3 regions of the Paenibacillus sp. LRG-1 genome follow, and region 2 is predicted to be linked to each of the others. Evidence: predicted binding sites of a transcription regulator. Region 2 holds the regulator's gene; each other region holds the start of a gene.
The links. The regulator Rex, encoded in region 2, represses fermentation and respiration genes when NADH is low (regulators of the CRP and FNR family bind a similar motif). The targets are predictions, from matches to a motif close to TTGTGAAATATTTCACAA.

Region 1 (5,656 bases), 1.5 Mb from region 2:
CTGCTGTAATCAGCCACACTTCGTTGGCATCCCAAAATGGACCAATCGTATTGATCATCAAACGTTTTTGTTGGTCATTGCGCGGTACCAATCCCGTGGCCATCCCCACGCCAAAATCAAAGCCCTCCAGAAAAAAGAAACCGGTAAACAACACTGCGATCAATAAGAACCATAAATCATTTAGCGTCATTATTGTCACCCCCTTGGGCAAATGGATCATGAATTACCGTTTGCTGATGTGGCTCGATATCTGGACCTTTGCGAGCCGTACGGTAAAACAGAAATGCCAGCACACCTGTTAAAATTAAATACAATGTGGTAAATGAGATGAACGAGAACAGCACTTCTCCTGCCACAACCGTAGGCGAAACAGAATCTTTTGTTTGAAGCAAACCAAATACAGTCCACGGTTGGCGACCTATTTCGGTCATGATCCAACCAGCAGTATTCCCAATGAATGGAAGGGATATCCCCCATATCATAAGACGGAAGAACCAGCGATGTGAACCTTCCAGCTTTTTACGGAACGTCAGGTAAGCACCGTATAAAGCGAGTGCAATCATGCCACATCCCGCCGCAATCATAATACGGAAGCTCCAGAACGTGGTACGTACTGGCGGGATATAATCGCCCGGACCATAGGTTTTTTCATATTCTGCTTGAAGCTCATTCATACCAGGCACAGAGCCGGAAAATTTACTATAAGATAGAAAACTCAGAGCAAAAGGAACTTTAATTTCAAAGGTATTTTCCTTCTTTTCAGGATCAATACCCGCGATAACTGTCCAAGGAGCGGGGTCACCGCTGTTCTCCCATAAGCCCTCACTGGCAGCCATCTTCATCGGTTGTGTTTTCACTAAATATTGAGCCTGACCATGACCAAACAAAGGAATAGCAATGGCACTGATTAAGGCAACAATAATGCTCAATTTAAAAGAAGGTTTAAAAAAGTCCATATTCTTTTTGTGCATCAGCTTCCATGCACTGATACCCGCGATAAGAAATGCCCCCGTTGCAAAAGCAGCAAACAACGTATGCGGAAATTCCCATAACAGTTGTTCATTCGTTAACAGAGCAGCAAAATCTTTCATTTCTGCACGTCCATTTTGAATCTCATATCCTACTGGACGCTGCATGAATGAATTAGCAGCTAGAATCCACAACGCCGATAACATCGTACCGATAGATACCAGCCACATACAGATTAAATGGACCGTTTTGGACAATCTTTCCCAACCGAATACCCATAATCCGATAAAGGTCGATTCCAGGAAAAATGCAAGCAGCGCTTCGATCGCCAGCGGCGTACCGAATACATCACCCACAAAACGGGAAAAGTCCGACCAGTTCATCCCGAACTGGAATTCTTGCAAAATCCCGGTGACTACGCCCAATGCAAAGTTAATCAGCAGAAACGTTCCCCAGAATTGAGCCATTTTTTTGTACAAGTCATTTTTTTTGATAACATACATAGTCTCCATAATTGCCACCAATAACGACAATCCAATGGAGATCGGCACATAAACAAAGTGAAGAATCGTTGTAGTTGCAAACTGCAACCGTGCCAAATCCAATACGTCCATGATGTTGCTCCTCCCCCTGCACTTCTCTTAACATTGATTTATAGTGTCTGTAATCTGAAGTCTTCTACATTTGTGATAGTATTCACATTCTTACATATGCAGCGGTCACTTTTTAGAAAATGACTCACTCAACTACCTTCACCATGGTTGTCATGATCCGGCTTCAGATTATCCCCATTATATAGAATAAATTTAAATGAAATAGAATCGAAAATGTGAACATCGTGTCAAATCTGTGTCATAACGATGGCGATTTGATGAAAACGGCCTAAACTACATAATAAATGTGACATTTTCGATTGATCTATCCATTTATCCGCCATAAAAAAAGAGCCTCTCTTCGTTCGGAGGTCGTACCTCCGACATCTGTAAGAGAGACTTCATAGCGTTGAACCTAGGGATTCTATCAACAGCCATCTGTTCCTCCGTTCTTTTGAACCCGATTACGGTAGGAGGAAGGTGACATTCCAACATACTTTTTAAATTTACTATGAAAATAATCTGCATTCGCATATCCTACGCGTTCCGCCACCTGGTGCACCTTAATTCCTTGAGCAAGCAATTCTCTTGCTCGCTCAATCCTCACCTTATCCAGGTAGGCATTAAAGGCCTCGCCAGTATGACTTTTGAACAGTTTGCCCAAATAGCCACTATTGTAATTGAACATATCTGCCAGTAACTCCAGTCGCAAATTTTCATCATAATGACTATGTATAAAGTCAATCATTTGTTTCATGATGATGCCCTTGCCACCAGATTCAGTCTGGCCAATCCATTGCAACACATGCTCCAGCGAGTGATCCACCAGCTCGCCCAATGTGGAATAAGCATATACATCGATTATAAAGCTGGAGTGCTCCTCTAGCACGGTTCGGCTGTGATCCTGTCCGGCTGCATACTTGTTCAACGCCAGTGTGAATGTTTGGGCGAACGCCGCCTTGATTGCAGATTCTGTGCGATAAATCCGTGGAAATTGGCCTTCCATTTCCTTAATGACACGGGTTGCAGCTTCACTATTAGCCATATCTAGCGCATAATACAGCTTTTCTGCATAACGTAGGGGATCATCTGTGGCACTATCAGACGCTCCACTCCTTTCAGTCTCGACTGTCTCCAATTCGTGTAGGTCTCCGGAAAGCATGGCTCTTTCTGCCCGGAACAAAAACGTACGTTCTAACAATCGTAGTGCCTGCTCAAAAGACCTGGGAATGTCGTTAAGAATGGCTACAGGATCACCGGCAGCCACATAAATTTCCTTTGCCCACGGCTTTAGCTCCTGTCGCCAAGCAGCCAGTAACTGAACAGCATCTTTCTCCGTTTTTAACGTGGCGGGAAGCAAAAGACCCATATATATTCCAGCCTCAAACACGATACCTCTGCCCTGCTCATGGCACAATTCTGTTAGCCGCTGCTTTGCTGCCGCCAGCCGAGCTTGCCGATCCCAGTCAGGAATACGTAAATCGAGCAGAATAACCTGATAGCTACTCCAGTCCAACTCTGGTAACACGGGCTGTTGTCCATGTTTTCCGTTACCGCTTTGATGTTCAGCTTGCTTGGATGCTCTGTGAAGAGAATCGCTGCTTTCCACAGCATTACGAGCATGCTCTTGATGAACCGGAAACAATAGTGCTTCGATCCAATTACGCTCATGGGAAGGCGGACTTCCCCATTTGCCATCTTCTTTCTCGTCCTCAATGTTTTGCCGTACCCGTTTCAACTCTGTCGTCATTTCTTCCTCATCAACTGGCTTCAGTAGGTAGCCATCCACCCCGAAGCCCATGGCTTGCCGTGCATAATCAAAGTCTGCATATCCGCTTAATATGAGAAAGTGAAACGGCTCTCCGTTCTTTTCACGTATGCTTCGTATGACCTCCAGCCCACTCATCCCGGGCATACGAATATCTACAATGACCAGCTCCGGTCGATGCTCTCCGAACTTATCCAGAGCCTCGCGTCCGTTCCCTGCCGTATCGACAATACGGAAGCCACAATTCCCCCAGTCAATAATGGAGGACAATCCTTCACGAATCGCAGGCTCATCATCTACAATCATTGCTTTATACATTCGACTCTTCCCCCCTTGGTATGGAAAAGTATACGGTTGTTCCTTCTTGTAATGCGCTTTCAATATGCAGTCCATAACGTTCGCCGTACATCAATGTTAGACGTTGATGTACATTACGCAGGCCAATACTGCTTCCTTCCGGCTCTTCCGTCCCCCTGATCCGAGCTAGCAGACGGGTCAGTTGCCCAGCTTCCATGCCAATCCCATCATCTTCTACTTTAATTTTTAGCTCTCTTCGTTCTATTGCAATATCTACCTTCACGGTAACTGGCTCTTCCTTATTTTCCAGGCCATGAATGACTGCATTTTCCACCAGCGGTTGTATGATTAAGGGAGGAATCGACAGGTCCGTCGCGCTTTCTTCCAAATTCACTTCATAAATCAAACGATTTCCAAATCTGAACTGCTGAATTTGTAAATAGGATCGCACCATATCCAGCTCCTGTAGTACCGTCGTTTTACCACTGCCAATCTCCAGATTCCGGCGCATCAGCCTGCCAAGCAAACGCACCGTCGTTGCAATTTCCGCTTCCCCATTCAGATGTGCTTTCATTCGAATGGATTCTAACGCATTAAACAGAAAATGCGGATTAATTTGGCTAGCCATCATTTTTAGCTTGATATCCTTTTGTGCCAATTCCAGTCTGTTGTTATGCTCACTCGTCTCATAGACCTGCGCCATGAGTTGGCGAATACTGTTCACCATATAGTTGAAACGGCGGGATAAATCCCCGATCTCGTCCCTTCCCTCCACACTCGATACCACATGAAAATCGCCCGCGGCTACCTTACCCAGTTCATAGCTCAACCGCTGTAGGCGTTTGGTAATCAGCCAGGAAATGATGGTGATCAGAATCAGTGCCATAACCAGCACCGCAAGAACACATAGAGCACCAATCAAGCTAATTCGGTTGGCTCCCTGTACAATATGCTCCGTCGAAAACACTGAAATAATCGTAAATCCGCTCACACTGGAGGCGGGCAGCAGCTCATCCACGATGATGTTGGAGGACTTTCCGTTGATTTTCGCTTCATATATTCCCTTACCCGCACGCTGAACATCAAAGCCCAAATGTAAATCTCCCAACGTCTGACCCACCGACTGCGGACGAGTAGCTGCGACCACAATACCATTACGATCTGCAATCAATGTTTCAAAGGGCTCCTTGCTCAGCATATGATTCAACTCGGTCTGACTCAGCGATATCATCAGAACTCCCTTGGTATTGTATTCGGGAAATGGAATTTGCCGTACCAGGCTCAGGCGATTAACCGGGTTATCTTCCTTATCATGAATGTAAAACCAGTTAATCGCCGTCCCCTTCAAAGCCGTTTGGAACCACTGCTGCCGCTCAATGTTAGAGTCCACTGGAATAAACTCCAGATTATTGACAAGCGTCGGATTGTACGAATAGAACCGGATGGTAGCAATCTCTCTATATTGCTGAGTATACTCATTAAAATCCTTGTATTGATGATACGCATTCATCAGCTCCACCATACCCGGATACCGTCTGTTCGCCATCTCCCTCAACCTCTTATCGAACATGAGCCCATTTGAAATATCCGTTGGCACACGCAGTAAATTTGCCGTCTGGCTCTTGATCTTTTCCACATTGTTTACTGTCTGGGCAATTGCACTATTCAATGCCTGCTCTCGCAAATAAAAAGTAACGCAGCCGCCTACCACCAGCACCGGGATCATGACAATCAGTACATAGGAGAACAGCAGCTTATTCCGCATACGCATATTATTCATCAGAAGCCGTACTCCACGATTCATGTCATCCCTCCCATAAGATAAGCGCTTACATTTTTGTGTATTTTCACATCCTCTATCACGAGCTACATGTTTCCAGTTTAAAGCTTCGTAACCTCTATATCCATATTTTTTTGCAAAATTAAAAAAATGTGGCGAACGGAGTCACCACACTTTACGGATCATGAGCTATTTACGTACAAAAGGTTCGATATGCACTCCCTGCGGCAGCTTGTGCGGATCTTCCGG
Region 2 (5,656 bases):
GAGTGGCTGGCCTTTGAGGAAAAAATGGTTTGCCTGCGTGCGGCTGGGTTTTCCGCGGAGACCGATATGTCTGACACGGAGCTGCCTGAAAAAGAGCTGCCAGCTTTTAATCGGGGGCAAGGGTATTATCGATTACTCATGTACCCTGAGGCGATCCAACAATTTGAGCAGGTACTACAGCATTTTCCGAACAGCTGGCAGAGTCGCATGTATATGGGAATGGCCTATTTTCAACTAGATGATCCAGCAGAGGCTGTATGCCATTTTCAGAAGGTGCTGGACCTGACTGAGCAGGCAGGACTAAAGGCGGTCATCTATAATGCGCTAGGCTGTCTGTTGGCAAAGCAGGCTGACGTAGAGGAGGCGCAAAAATGTTTTGCTCTCGCACATCAGTTCGATCCTGCGTTACCCGAGCCGCTGCACAATATGGAAGCCTGTTTGTCCGGTACCGAAATGCTTCGATACGACAGCTCCATGATGACCTGGATGTAGTTGTCAGACACCGAGTAAGACGATGCATGCCCACCTCCTCAGGCGGCGTGTGCATCGTCTTTTTTGGCTGTCTTAATTTCCAAACAGGCGATCTTCTGCTATGCTAATATATAGAGTTATTATTTTTGTAAGTGTCATAAGAAAGGATTAAGCCCGAATGAAATTTGCGGTATTGGATTTTGAAACGACAGGCACCCAGTCCGCGGATGACATCATTCAAGTCGGACTTGCAATTATAGATCATGATAACAGCATTTCCCGTGTTTACGGCTCTTATGTGAACCCTGGCAGATCTATTCCACCTTTTATCACTGGATTGACCGGAATTACAGACGATGACGTCAAGGATGCTCCTGCACTTGAAGAAATGATGATGGAGCTCGTGCCTATGCTGGACGATGTTGTGCTGGTCGGTCATAATGTGGCGTTTGATTTTAATTTTTTGCAAAACGCTCTGGATCGGTGCGGATATTTGCCGTTTAGCGGAAGAATCTTGGATACAATGGATTTTCTGAAAATTATGTTTCCATCGCTATCTTCGTATCAGTTGGGTTTTGTGTCTTCTGAGTTCGGGCTGGCGCATGATCGCCCTCACCAAGCAGACAGCGACGCGTTGGCTACGGCTGAGGTGTTTTTAAAGTGTCTGGGTGAGCTTCAAGCATTACCTCTGATAACGATACAGCGGCTTAGTGATTTGTTTGCAGAGGAAGACAGTGACCTTGGATGGTTTCTTGATGGGGTGCGTGAAGAGAAAGAGCTTGATCCTATTCAGGATTTGGAGGGACATCAGTTTTTTCGTCAACTTGCGCTAAAAGTGGAAGATTGGACGGAGCTAGCTGCACCGCGTAGAGAAGATGACCCGAATCCACTTTCAGGTGTTTCCTTTGAGGAGTACATGGATGATGTGCGGGACAATTTGCGTTCATCCTTGAGCCAATATGAGGAGCGCGAGGCGCAGATACAGATGATTGAGGGTGTAAATCAGGCACTGAGTGAAGACAAGCATCTGCTGATCGAAGCAGGTACAGGAACAGGAAAGTCTCTCGGTTATTTGCTCCCATCGCTGTATCACAGTGTAAAAAAAGGACAGCGCGTTATGGTAAGTACACATACGATCAACCTGCAGGAGCAATTACGCGAGCGCGACATTCCGATGCTGACCAAGGTGATTCCGTTTCCATTCCGGGCTGCTATTTTCAAGGGTCGGGGACATTATTTGTGTCTGCGTAAGTTTGAACATAAAATAAACAGAAGAGACTTCGCGACACCAAAGGAAGATTTAATTACAGCGGCTCAAATGATCGTCTGGTTGACGCTAACAGAAACCGGTGATGATGAAGAACTAAACCTGAGCAACCGTGGAGGGGATTTCTGGGAAACGGTGGCGAGTGATTCAGAGTCCTGTCTTGGTCGTTCTTGTCCATGGTTCCGCAAATGCTATTATCATCGTGCACGCCATGAAGCAGGAATAGCGGATGTCGTTATTACGAATCACTCTAAGTTGTTCACAGACGTCAAAGCCAGTCACCAGTTGTTGCCGAGCTATGAACATCTGGTGATTGATGAAGCTCATCACCTGGAGGAAGTAGCTGGTAAGCACCTAGGTATGCATATGAAATATTTCACACTCGTGCATACACTGACGCGACTGTTCAAAGACAGCAAGAATGGACAACTGCCTTCACTTCGTCAACAGTTGGCGAAATCGGGGCACGAGAAGTCGGCGGATTGGGCCTCAACCATCGACCAGCTGTATCCGCTCGTGTTAGAGGTTAAGGAAACTTGGGACCTGCTAAGCGACAAGCTGTTTGGCATGTTGCCAGAGCGAAGCGATGCGACACCGGGTGAAACAGGACAGTTTTCTTCCCGTCTCAAACCTTCGGCCAAGCCTGCAAAGTGGGATCAGGCGGGGGCTTTGGAAAATCAGCTATATGTAACGATGAGCGAAATTTTGCGCAAGGGCGACAAGCTGATGCTGGACGTCAAGGAAGAACATGACGATTATGCGGCAGATAGCCTTATTACAGATATCACGGGTCTGCTCAAGGATTTGGCGGGAATCCGAGAAAATTTGCGCTTTTTTATCCGACTCGATGATGAAACAACCGTATACTGGCTCGAAGCGAGTGGGCAATTCCGTAGTAAATCATTGCAATTTTATGCGGTGCCCGTCGATGTGAGCCGCCAGTTGAAAGAAATGTTTTTTGACAAAAAAAGAAGCATTATTCTGACGTCTGCTACCTTATCGGTAGATAAGTCGTTTCAGTACATGATCGATCAGCTCGGCTTGCAGGAGGCCGCAGATCAAGAGCGGCTGATGACTTCGCAGCTCCCGTCACCCTTTAATTACAGGGATCAGGTGTTGCTGGTCATTCCACGGGATTTCCCAAGCGTGAAGGGCAGTGTAGGAGATGCACACTTTGTAGATATGCTCGTTAGCTCTCTAGGAGCGACTGCTCAGGCGACGCGGGGGAGAATGCTCGTTCTGTTTACTTCCTATCGGATGCTCCGGCAAGTGTATGAGCCGCTCAAAGAGGCCTTAGCATCCAGCGAAATTACTGTGCTGGGACAAGGTGTGGACAGTGGGAGTCGCAGCAAGCTAACCCGCCGTTTTCAGGAAGCCAAAGCTTCTGTATTGCTGGGAACCAGCAGCTTCTGGGAAGGCGTCGATATTCCAGGAAAGGCTCTGACTTGTCTGGCCATTGTTCGCTTGCCGTTTCAACCGCCGAATCACCCGTTGCTGGAGGCAAAAAGCGAGCTGCTTCAGCAGCAGAAGAAGAATCCATTTATGAAGCTGTCTGTACCACAAGCGGTCATTCGCTTCAAACAGGGATTTGGTCGGTTAGTACGTACAGCGAGCGACCACGGGGTCGTTATCGTTTACGATACGCGTGTGATCGAATCCTATTACGGAAAGCACTTTTTGTACTCGTTACCGGGACCAAAAATGGAGCATATGCCATCGGAGCAAATGGTGCCCCGCATCGCCGAATGGCTCCAATCCGCCCCGGAGACAGAGGCATAACGGACGGACACTAAGTATGTTCGTTACAATTAGGGGGAGCAAGTATGAAATCAGATAAAATTTCAGAGGCTGTCGTACGGAGGTTACCCGTATATTTACGTTATCTGAATGCACTTCACAAACGGGAGGTGGCTACGGTCTCTTCTCAAGAGTTGGGACAGAGGCTAGATTTGAACCCGGCCCAAATCCGTAAAGATCTCGCCTATTTTGGAGATTTTGGTCGGAAGGGTATCGGTTATGATGTTTCTTATCTAATTGAGAAAATACGCCATATCCTGAAAATCGACCAGCAAATTAATGTCGTATTGGTCGGTGCGGGTAATCTGGGGCAAGCCCTTTCGAATTATAACGCTTATTTAAAAGACAATATGAAGATTGTCGCAGTATTTGATGCGTTTCCGGATAAGGTAGGGACCAAGATCAATACATTGGTCGTTCAACCGATGGATGAACTGGAAGCGACTGTGAAAGAAAAAAACATTCGAATCGGGATTATTACCGTACCTGATTTTGAAGCACAGCACGTGGCTGACAGGCTTATTGAGAGCGGAATTGGAGCGATCCTGAACTTTGCACCGACTACTCTCAAGGCACCGGCCAACATTCGGATTCATGCCACAGACTTTACAACTGATTTGCTTAGCCTCGCTTATTATTTGGAGGACGGAAAGGAAGAAACACAATATGACAGTGAATAAATGGATGATTAAAAACGGCTCTTTTGCCGTAAATGGATCAGAAGCTGGGGTAGTCCATGGTTTTATGATTGTGGAGGATAGCCGTATTACTTATATTGGCGAGACTTTGCCTGCGGGTGAGGAAGAGACGGAAGCGATCGATGGTAAGGGGCTATTGTTTTTACCTGGTCTGATTAATACTCATGGTCATGCGGCGATGTCTCTGCTGCGTGGGCATGGAGATGACTTGGCACTTCAAGTATGGCTTCAGGAGAAAATGTGGCCTATGGAAGCCAAGTTTACATCTACGGACGTGTACTGGGGTACGTCCTTGTCTGTGCTGGAAATGCTGAAAGGTGGAACAACGACCTTCCTGGATATGTACGATCATATGGATGAGGTGGCTCGTGTAGCTGAAGAGTCAGGTATTCGTGCAAGTCTGATGCGTGGAGCAATTGGACTATGCTCGGAAGAAGAACAGCGAATCAAGCTGGCTGAGGCCGTGACTTTTGCGCGTAACTGGCATGGTAAAGCAGACGGGCGTATTACAACGATGATGTCTCCGCACGCGCCATACACATGTCCACCTGCGTTTATTGAAAAATTCGTACAAGCTGCGCATGATCTGGACTTGCCACTGCATACGCACATGTCTGAGACGATCGCCGAAGTGGAGCAAAACATACGCGACTACGGTTTGCGTCCAGTTGCACATTTGGATAAGCTTGGCTTTTTCTCCCGTCCTTCGCTTGTTGCCCATGGCGTTCATTTGAACGACGAAGAAATAGCTTTACTGGCTGAAAGTGGTGTAGCGGTTTCGCACAATCCTGGTAGCAACTTGAAGCTGGCAAGTGGTGTGGCCAGAGTGCCTGAATTGCTGCGTGCAGGGGTTACTGTTTCTCTCGGAACGGATGGTCCTGCCAGCAATAATAACCTGGATATGTTCGAGGAAATGCGTCTGGCGGCACTTATTCACAAGGGTGTATCCGGTGACCCTACGGCAGTTCCTGCAAGTGAAGCGCTGCGTCTTGCAACAGAATACGGTGCAAAGTCGATTGGTTTAAAAGAAGTAGGAGCGTTGGCAGCGGGCAACAAGGCTGACTTTATCGCGTTGGATCTGAATCAGGCACATTTCTTGCCGCGTACAGATCTTATTTCCCATGCGGTATACTCTGCAAGCGCCAAGGACGTGGCTCATGTGTGGGTAGACGGTCGCCAGGTTGTGAAAAACGGCGAATGCCTGACTATGGACGAGGAACGTATCAAACATGAGGCACAAGCCGCCTTTGAAGGGCTGCTGTCGCGCTAATTTAGGTGTCACATCCCCTTAGAGAGGAAGCACGGGTTTGAAAAATAAGAAAAAGTGGATAGCGGTCGCCATTTTGGCCGTGATACTGATCCTGATCAGCATTTTCTGGTATTATTCCTATGTTACTCAAGACCAGGTGGCTGAGGAAAATGC
Region 3 (5,656 bases), 2.0 Mb from region 2:
AGAGAAGCAACCCGTGGGTTCTGTTGCCGAGCGACGTGATGCCAGACCACAAGTAGCGGCAAGAGGTTAAAGGGGACATACCATGAGACCACTGGATTACAATCAGCTTGAGCAATTAGCGAAAATAGTGAGAGTCACGCCGGAGGATGCAGTATATTCCGGCCCAGTGGCCGAATGGCTTGAACCAGAGAAGCTCCGCTCTGTAATGGAGTACTATAGCGATCTTCTGCGTGCTGAAGACGATTTGACCGCAGCTGTTTATTTTGTGAACCAGTTGCGTGGTCTCGTGTTTGCACAGCATTTTATGGTGTCACTGTGTGAACGCCGTTTGGATCTGTCCGTTTCTAATCTCAGATTTCATATTTGTTATGAAGGTCAATATCCCTCTATTAGCCTCCAGGTCATCGACCTAACAGAGCTGGACAATACGCGGAACAATGGGGATGACCATTCTTCCGAACAGGCTCAGCAAGTGTTACGTGACTTTTACAGTTTGCAGATGCGGCCCATATTGGAGGCAATAGCTGCAGTGGGGAGCGCATCTATTGGGCAAATGTGGGGACAGTTTCCGTTGACATTGCTGTATTTTAAGGATAGAGTACAGCCATCGTTGACTGATCCTCAGGATGTGGAGCACTTTGAACAAGATTATATGTATGTGACACGTGAGCTGGAGGGAGAGGTATTCGGGCGTAAAAGAAATCCGTTTACGGTTCGTCTCATTGAATTGGACAATCCTTACCGCCCCGGTGAAAATACCTACATGAAACCGTCCTGTTGCCAATATTACAAGACAGGTGGAGGCCAGCGGTATTGTTATGCTTGCCCAAAAATGTCCGCTTCCGAACGCGAAGAACGCAGACTCGAAGTGATGGCATCACGGTAAAGTCACTGTGGATGTTGGCATGTCCGTCACGTTTTGGTTAAAATAGGTTATGTAACCTAAACCAAGCGACACGAAGGAGGATGCTGTATGTCTGTCTATTCACATAATGCCGTAACACCAGCGAATCAGGAGGTTTCTCTGGATACTTACACCGGTAAGGTGCTGGTTATTGCGAATACCGCCAGTAAATGTGGACTTACCCCGCAATATGGGGATTTGCAAAAGCTTTATGACGAATATAAGGATCGGGGATTAGTTGTATTAGGATTTCCTTGCAACCAATTTGGCGGTCAGGAGCCGGGCAGCAGCGAGGAAGCGGCTGAATTTTGCCAATTGAATTATGGGGTTAGTTTCCCGATATTCGCCAAAGTGGACGTCAACGGACCGGATACAGCGCCTCTGTTTGAATATTTAAAACAGCAACAGCCTGGAGAACAGGAAGATGGGACAATTCAGTGGAATTTCACGAAATTCATTGTGAATCGTGAAGGTGTACCTGTGGGTCGTTTTGAACCGAAGGAGTCACCAGAAGCGATGAAAGCAGCTATTGAGCAATTGCTATAGTAGCTTCGCTTTAATTCCAACGTATATGTTTAAAAAGGGTCTGATTTCCGGAATGTCTCCGGGAAACGGACCTTTTTTGTTCTCTACATATGCATTTGTTTAAGGTGTGTTGCATCATGTGAAGGTCGATTCCAAGGGCATAATCAGGAGGCTTACAGGGAAAACTGGATGGAGCAAAGAAACATTTCAGCAAACGACTGAACTCGTATATCCTTTCTTTTTTAAATGTGGACAAATTGTGAATATCTTAAAAAGCTATTGTAATGTGAAAAATATCACACTATAATAAGTGCATGAAGTGAAATAAATCACAAACGCAAACGAGCTGTTTACGTGAAACTATTCACAATTATTATACATTTTATGCCCACACACCAAGGAGGAATTTAACATGAAAGTAGCAGTTATCGGATGTACACACGCAGGCACGGCAGCTATCGTCAACACAGCTAAATGTTATCCAGATGCCGAAATTACCGTTTATGAGCGTAATGATAATATTTCATTCTTATCTTGTGGTATTGCGCTGTACGTAGGTGGTGTCGTCAAAGATCCGCACGGACTGTTTTATTCGTCTCCAGATAAACTGGCTGACTTGGGTGTAGAGACCAAGATGCTTCATGAGGTAACGAGTGTGGATACGGCAGGCAAGACGCTGCATGCACGTAATCTCCAAACAGGTGAAGAATTTACAGACACATTTGATAAATTAATTGTGACCACAGGATCATGGCCTATTATTCCGAAGCTGGAAGGCATTGAACTTGATCATATTTTGCTCTGTAAAAACTATAATCATTCGAATGATATCATTGAGAAAGCCCAGCATGTACAGAACATTACAGTCGTCGGAGCTGGATACATTGGTGTTGAACTGGTAGAAGCTTTCCAAATGAACGGTAAAAATGTAACACTGATCGACAGTGCTGATCGTATATTGAATAAGTATTTGGACCATGAGTATACAGACCGGATTGAAAGTTCCCTGAAGGAACATGGCATTAAGCTGGTACTTGGCGAGACGGTGAGTCGTTTTGAGGGTACGAACGGTAAGGTAAGTAAAGTCGTGACCTCTAAAGGAGAATATGAAACAGAGCTTGTTATTCTCTGCATCGGTTTCCGACCTCAAACGGATCTGCTCAAAGGTCAGGTAGATATGTTGCCTAACGGTGCGATCATTGTGGATAACTATATGCAAAGTAGCTGCCCGGACGTGTTTGCAGCAGGTGACAGCTGTGCAATCCGCTATAATCCGACAGGCAAAACGGCTTATATCCCTTTGGCAACCAACGCAGTTCGTATGGGTACGCTGGTAGCACGTAATCTGGTACAACCAACCATTGCCTACATGGGAACCCAAGGAACTTCGGGTATCAAAATTTACGAAGACAATATTGCAGGAACAGGCATGACGGAAGCGGCGGCAACGGACGAAGGCATGACTGTAGAAGCTGTAACCATTGAAGACAGCTACCGGCCTGAATTTATGCCAACCTCCGAAAAGGTATTACTGAAAGTGGTATATGAGCAGGAGACACGGAGAATTTTGGGGGCACAAATTATGTCGAAGGTGGATTTGACGCAATCCATTAACACGCTATCCGTAGCCATTCAAAATCATATGACCATTGACCAGTTGGCCTTTGTCGATTTCTTCTTCCAGCCACATTATAACAAGCCTTGGAATTTCCTGAACGCAGCAGGTTTACAAGCATTGCCTACAATATCCGAACGGAACCCAGTTACTGTATAATTCGGTTTGTCTGTGACATTGTTCATAAGTTTGTCAACAATCTGAGACGTATGGACGAATCCTTATAGTACAATATAGAGTAGCATAAGGATTAGGGGGTAAGTAGCTTATGGATTTGTTTTATATCCTTTTTCTTGTAGTCGTAGCGCTGGTAGGCCTCGGTGGAGTTATTTGGTTCTTGAGAGCAGTTGAAAAGGAAGAATACAACTAAATGCAAAGCGCGTAGTAGCGCAGTAGATGTAATAATACAGAAAAGACAGTCCTTTTTCCAAGGGCTGTTTTTTTAATGCTTGATAAAGTGATTTTTTTCACAAACATAATCACTGATTTTAAATAAAATATGAAAGAAGAACATTTTAGTGAAAAGATATTAAAGGAGCGGGGACATATGGCGAGCTATAAACCGGGGCAAATTGCCGAAAAGACGGTGGAAACAGGAGTGGCCAAGGCGAACAACCCGTGGACTGTGGCGGTGGTACTGGGATTTTTGGCAGGTGCATTTATTGCACTCGGGTTTTTGCTGGATATACGTGTTATTGCAAGTGCGCCTAAAGAATGGGGAAGCATTGCCACCTTTATTGGAGCTGCGGTGTTCCCTGTAGGTCTGGTATTAGTTTTGATCGCCGGCGGAGAATTGCTGACCGGCAATATGATGGCGGTTCCTTTGGCGAGATGGGCAGGACGGATTAAGACAGGGGCCATGCTTCGTAATTTGGCGATTATTACGCTCAGTAATTTTGCGGGTGCGTTATTCGTTGCATTTTTCTTTGGCCATGTGCTGGGTTTGACAGAAACGGGCCCTTACCTGGACAAAGTGGTGGATATGGCAGGACATAAGCTACATGAAAGCTTTTTGCAGTCTTTTATATCGGGTATAGGATGTAACTGGCTCGTAGCACTGGCTGTATGGCTGGCTTATAGCACAGACTCAATTGGCGGCAAAATTATGGGGATTTGGTTCCCGACCATGGCCTTTGTCGCTATTGGATTTCAGCACGTTGTTGCCAATATGTTTCTCATTCCGGCGGCTATTTTTGCAGGCCACTTTTCATGGGCAGATTATGTTATGAACTTCATTCCGGTCTGGCTGGGAAATTTGGTAGGAGGTAGCCTGTTTGTGGCTGGAGCCTACTGGTTGGCCTATTTGAAAAAGCCTCAAGCCAACGCACATCCAGTGAATGAATCTCCAACCACTTCTTCGGTTGCACATCAAATCCGTTGAGTGACCCTGCTTAATTACGGCACTTTAAACAGCAATAAACAAAGCAAATCCGCCATGACAGGCCCGGGGGAACGAAACCTGTCATGGCGGATTTTTTTGGGAGTGGTCCATGATTTGGCATGGAGGATGAGTGTGCTCTCGTCCCATAATGCCTTGATCTCTTTTACCCTCGGTAAGATATGATGAAACAGGATGTCGAAAAAAATTATGATTCTTAAAAAAATCCGTTTTGCTCTATGCAGCAGACGGATTTTTTTAATATTTTGGAGAGCGGCTGTGTGGGAAAATCCTTCTCTTGCCATAGGCCAAAGCTGTGGATATGATAAGATCAGTGTAATTTTTGGAAACGGTAACGGAAAGGAGCATCAACACTATGGATCATCGCAATAGCGCGCCTCCTGAGGCCACGCTTCAACAAGACTTACAGAGGGGACAGCGGATGACGGAGCAGCAGGACGGTATTTTTCCGGCTGTATGCCCGTTAGATTGCCCGGATACGTGTGGGCTCCTGCTTCACAAGGAAAATGGAAAGATAGTCAAGGTCACTGGGAACCCGGATCATCCTATTACCAAAGGCGCTATTTGTAACAAAGTTCGCAATATGACGGAGCGGGTATATGATCCTGATCGGGTGCTCTATCCGTTGAAACGTATAGGCCCCAAAGGAGAAGGGAAGTTTGAACGAATTAGCTGGGAGGAAGCGGTCGATACCATTACAGGTCGATTCAAGGAGCTGATACGTACGGACGGATCGGAATCTATTCTCCCCTACAGCTTTTATGGCAATATGGGCGTATTGAGTGTGGATGGAATGGATCGCCGATTTTTTAATGCGCTGGGTTCAAGCCAACTGGATCAGACGATTTGCAGCGTGGCTGGGAATGAAGGCTGGGCATCCGTTATGGGCTTTAAGGGCGGCACCAGCCCGGAGGACACGGAGGATGCAGACCTCATTATTGTGTGGGGTGGAAATGTCATTAGCACCAACATGCATCAGGTCGTTTTGGCTGAGAAGGCACGTAAAAAGGGTGCTAAGGTGGTCGTTATTGACGTTCATCGCAACCGGACGGCGCAATGGGCGGATTGGTTCATTCCGTTATATCCGGGGACGGATACGGCGCTCGCGCTGGGTGTTATGAATGTGCTGTTCGCTCAGGGACTGACGGACGACGAATTTTTACATCGCTACACGGTAGGCCATGAGGAACTGCGCGAGCATGTTAAGACATAT

Region 1: ACUUJN_RS22465 (cytochrome ubiquinol oxidase subunit I) is a predicted target of Rex. The motif match lies at 1,654-1,671, and genes of this name have one in related genera.
Region 3: ACUUJN_RS24590 (formate/nitrite transporter family protein) is a predicted target of Rex. The motif match lies at 3,500-3,517, and genes of this name have one in related genera.

The regions. Positions count from the first base shown of each region.
Region 1 is NZ_CM170126.1:5,047,262-5,052,917, forward strand. It holds gene cydB (cytochrome d ubiquinol oxidase subunit II) at 1-190, opposite strand, end outside; gene ACUUJN_RS22465 (cytochrome ubiquinol oxidase subunit I) at 177-1,583, opposite strand; gene ACUUJN_RS22470 (response regulator) at 1,990-3,648, opposite strand; gene ACUUJN_RS22475 (cache domain-containing sensor histidine kinase) at 3,641-5,431, opposite strand; gene def (peptide deformylase) at 5,597-5,656, opposite strand, start outside.
Region 2 is NZ_CM170126.1:3,544,631-3,550,286, reverse strand. It holds gene ACUUJN_RS15695 (tetratricopeptide repeat protein) at 1-492, shown strand, start outside; gene dinG (ATP-dependent DNA helicase DinG) at 650-3,517, shown strand; gene ACUUJN_RS15685 (redox-sensing transcriptional repressor Rex) at 3,562-4,215, shown strand; gene ACUUJN_RS15680 (amidohydrolase) at 4,202-5,503, shown strand; gene ACUUJN_RS15675 (cell wall elongation regulator TseB-like domain-containing protein) at 5,541-5,656, shown strand, end outside.
Region 3 is NZ_CM170126.1:5,556,610-5,562,265, reverse strand. It holds gene ACUUJN_RS24610 (ABC transporter ATP-binding protein) at 1-70, shown strand, start outside; gene ACUUJN_RS24605 (hypothetical protein) at 83-886, shown strand; gene ACUUJN_RS24600 (glutathione peroxidase) at 974-1,450, shown strand; gene ACUUJN_RS24595 (FAD-dependent oxidoreductase) at 1,842-3,203, shown strand; gene ACUUJN_RS24590 (formate/nitrite transporter family protein) at 3,592-4,425, shown strand; gene ACUUJN_RS24585 (molybdopterin-containing oxidoreductase family protein) at 4,799-5,656, shown strand, end outside.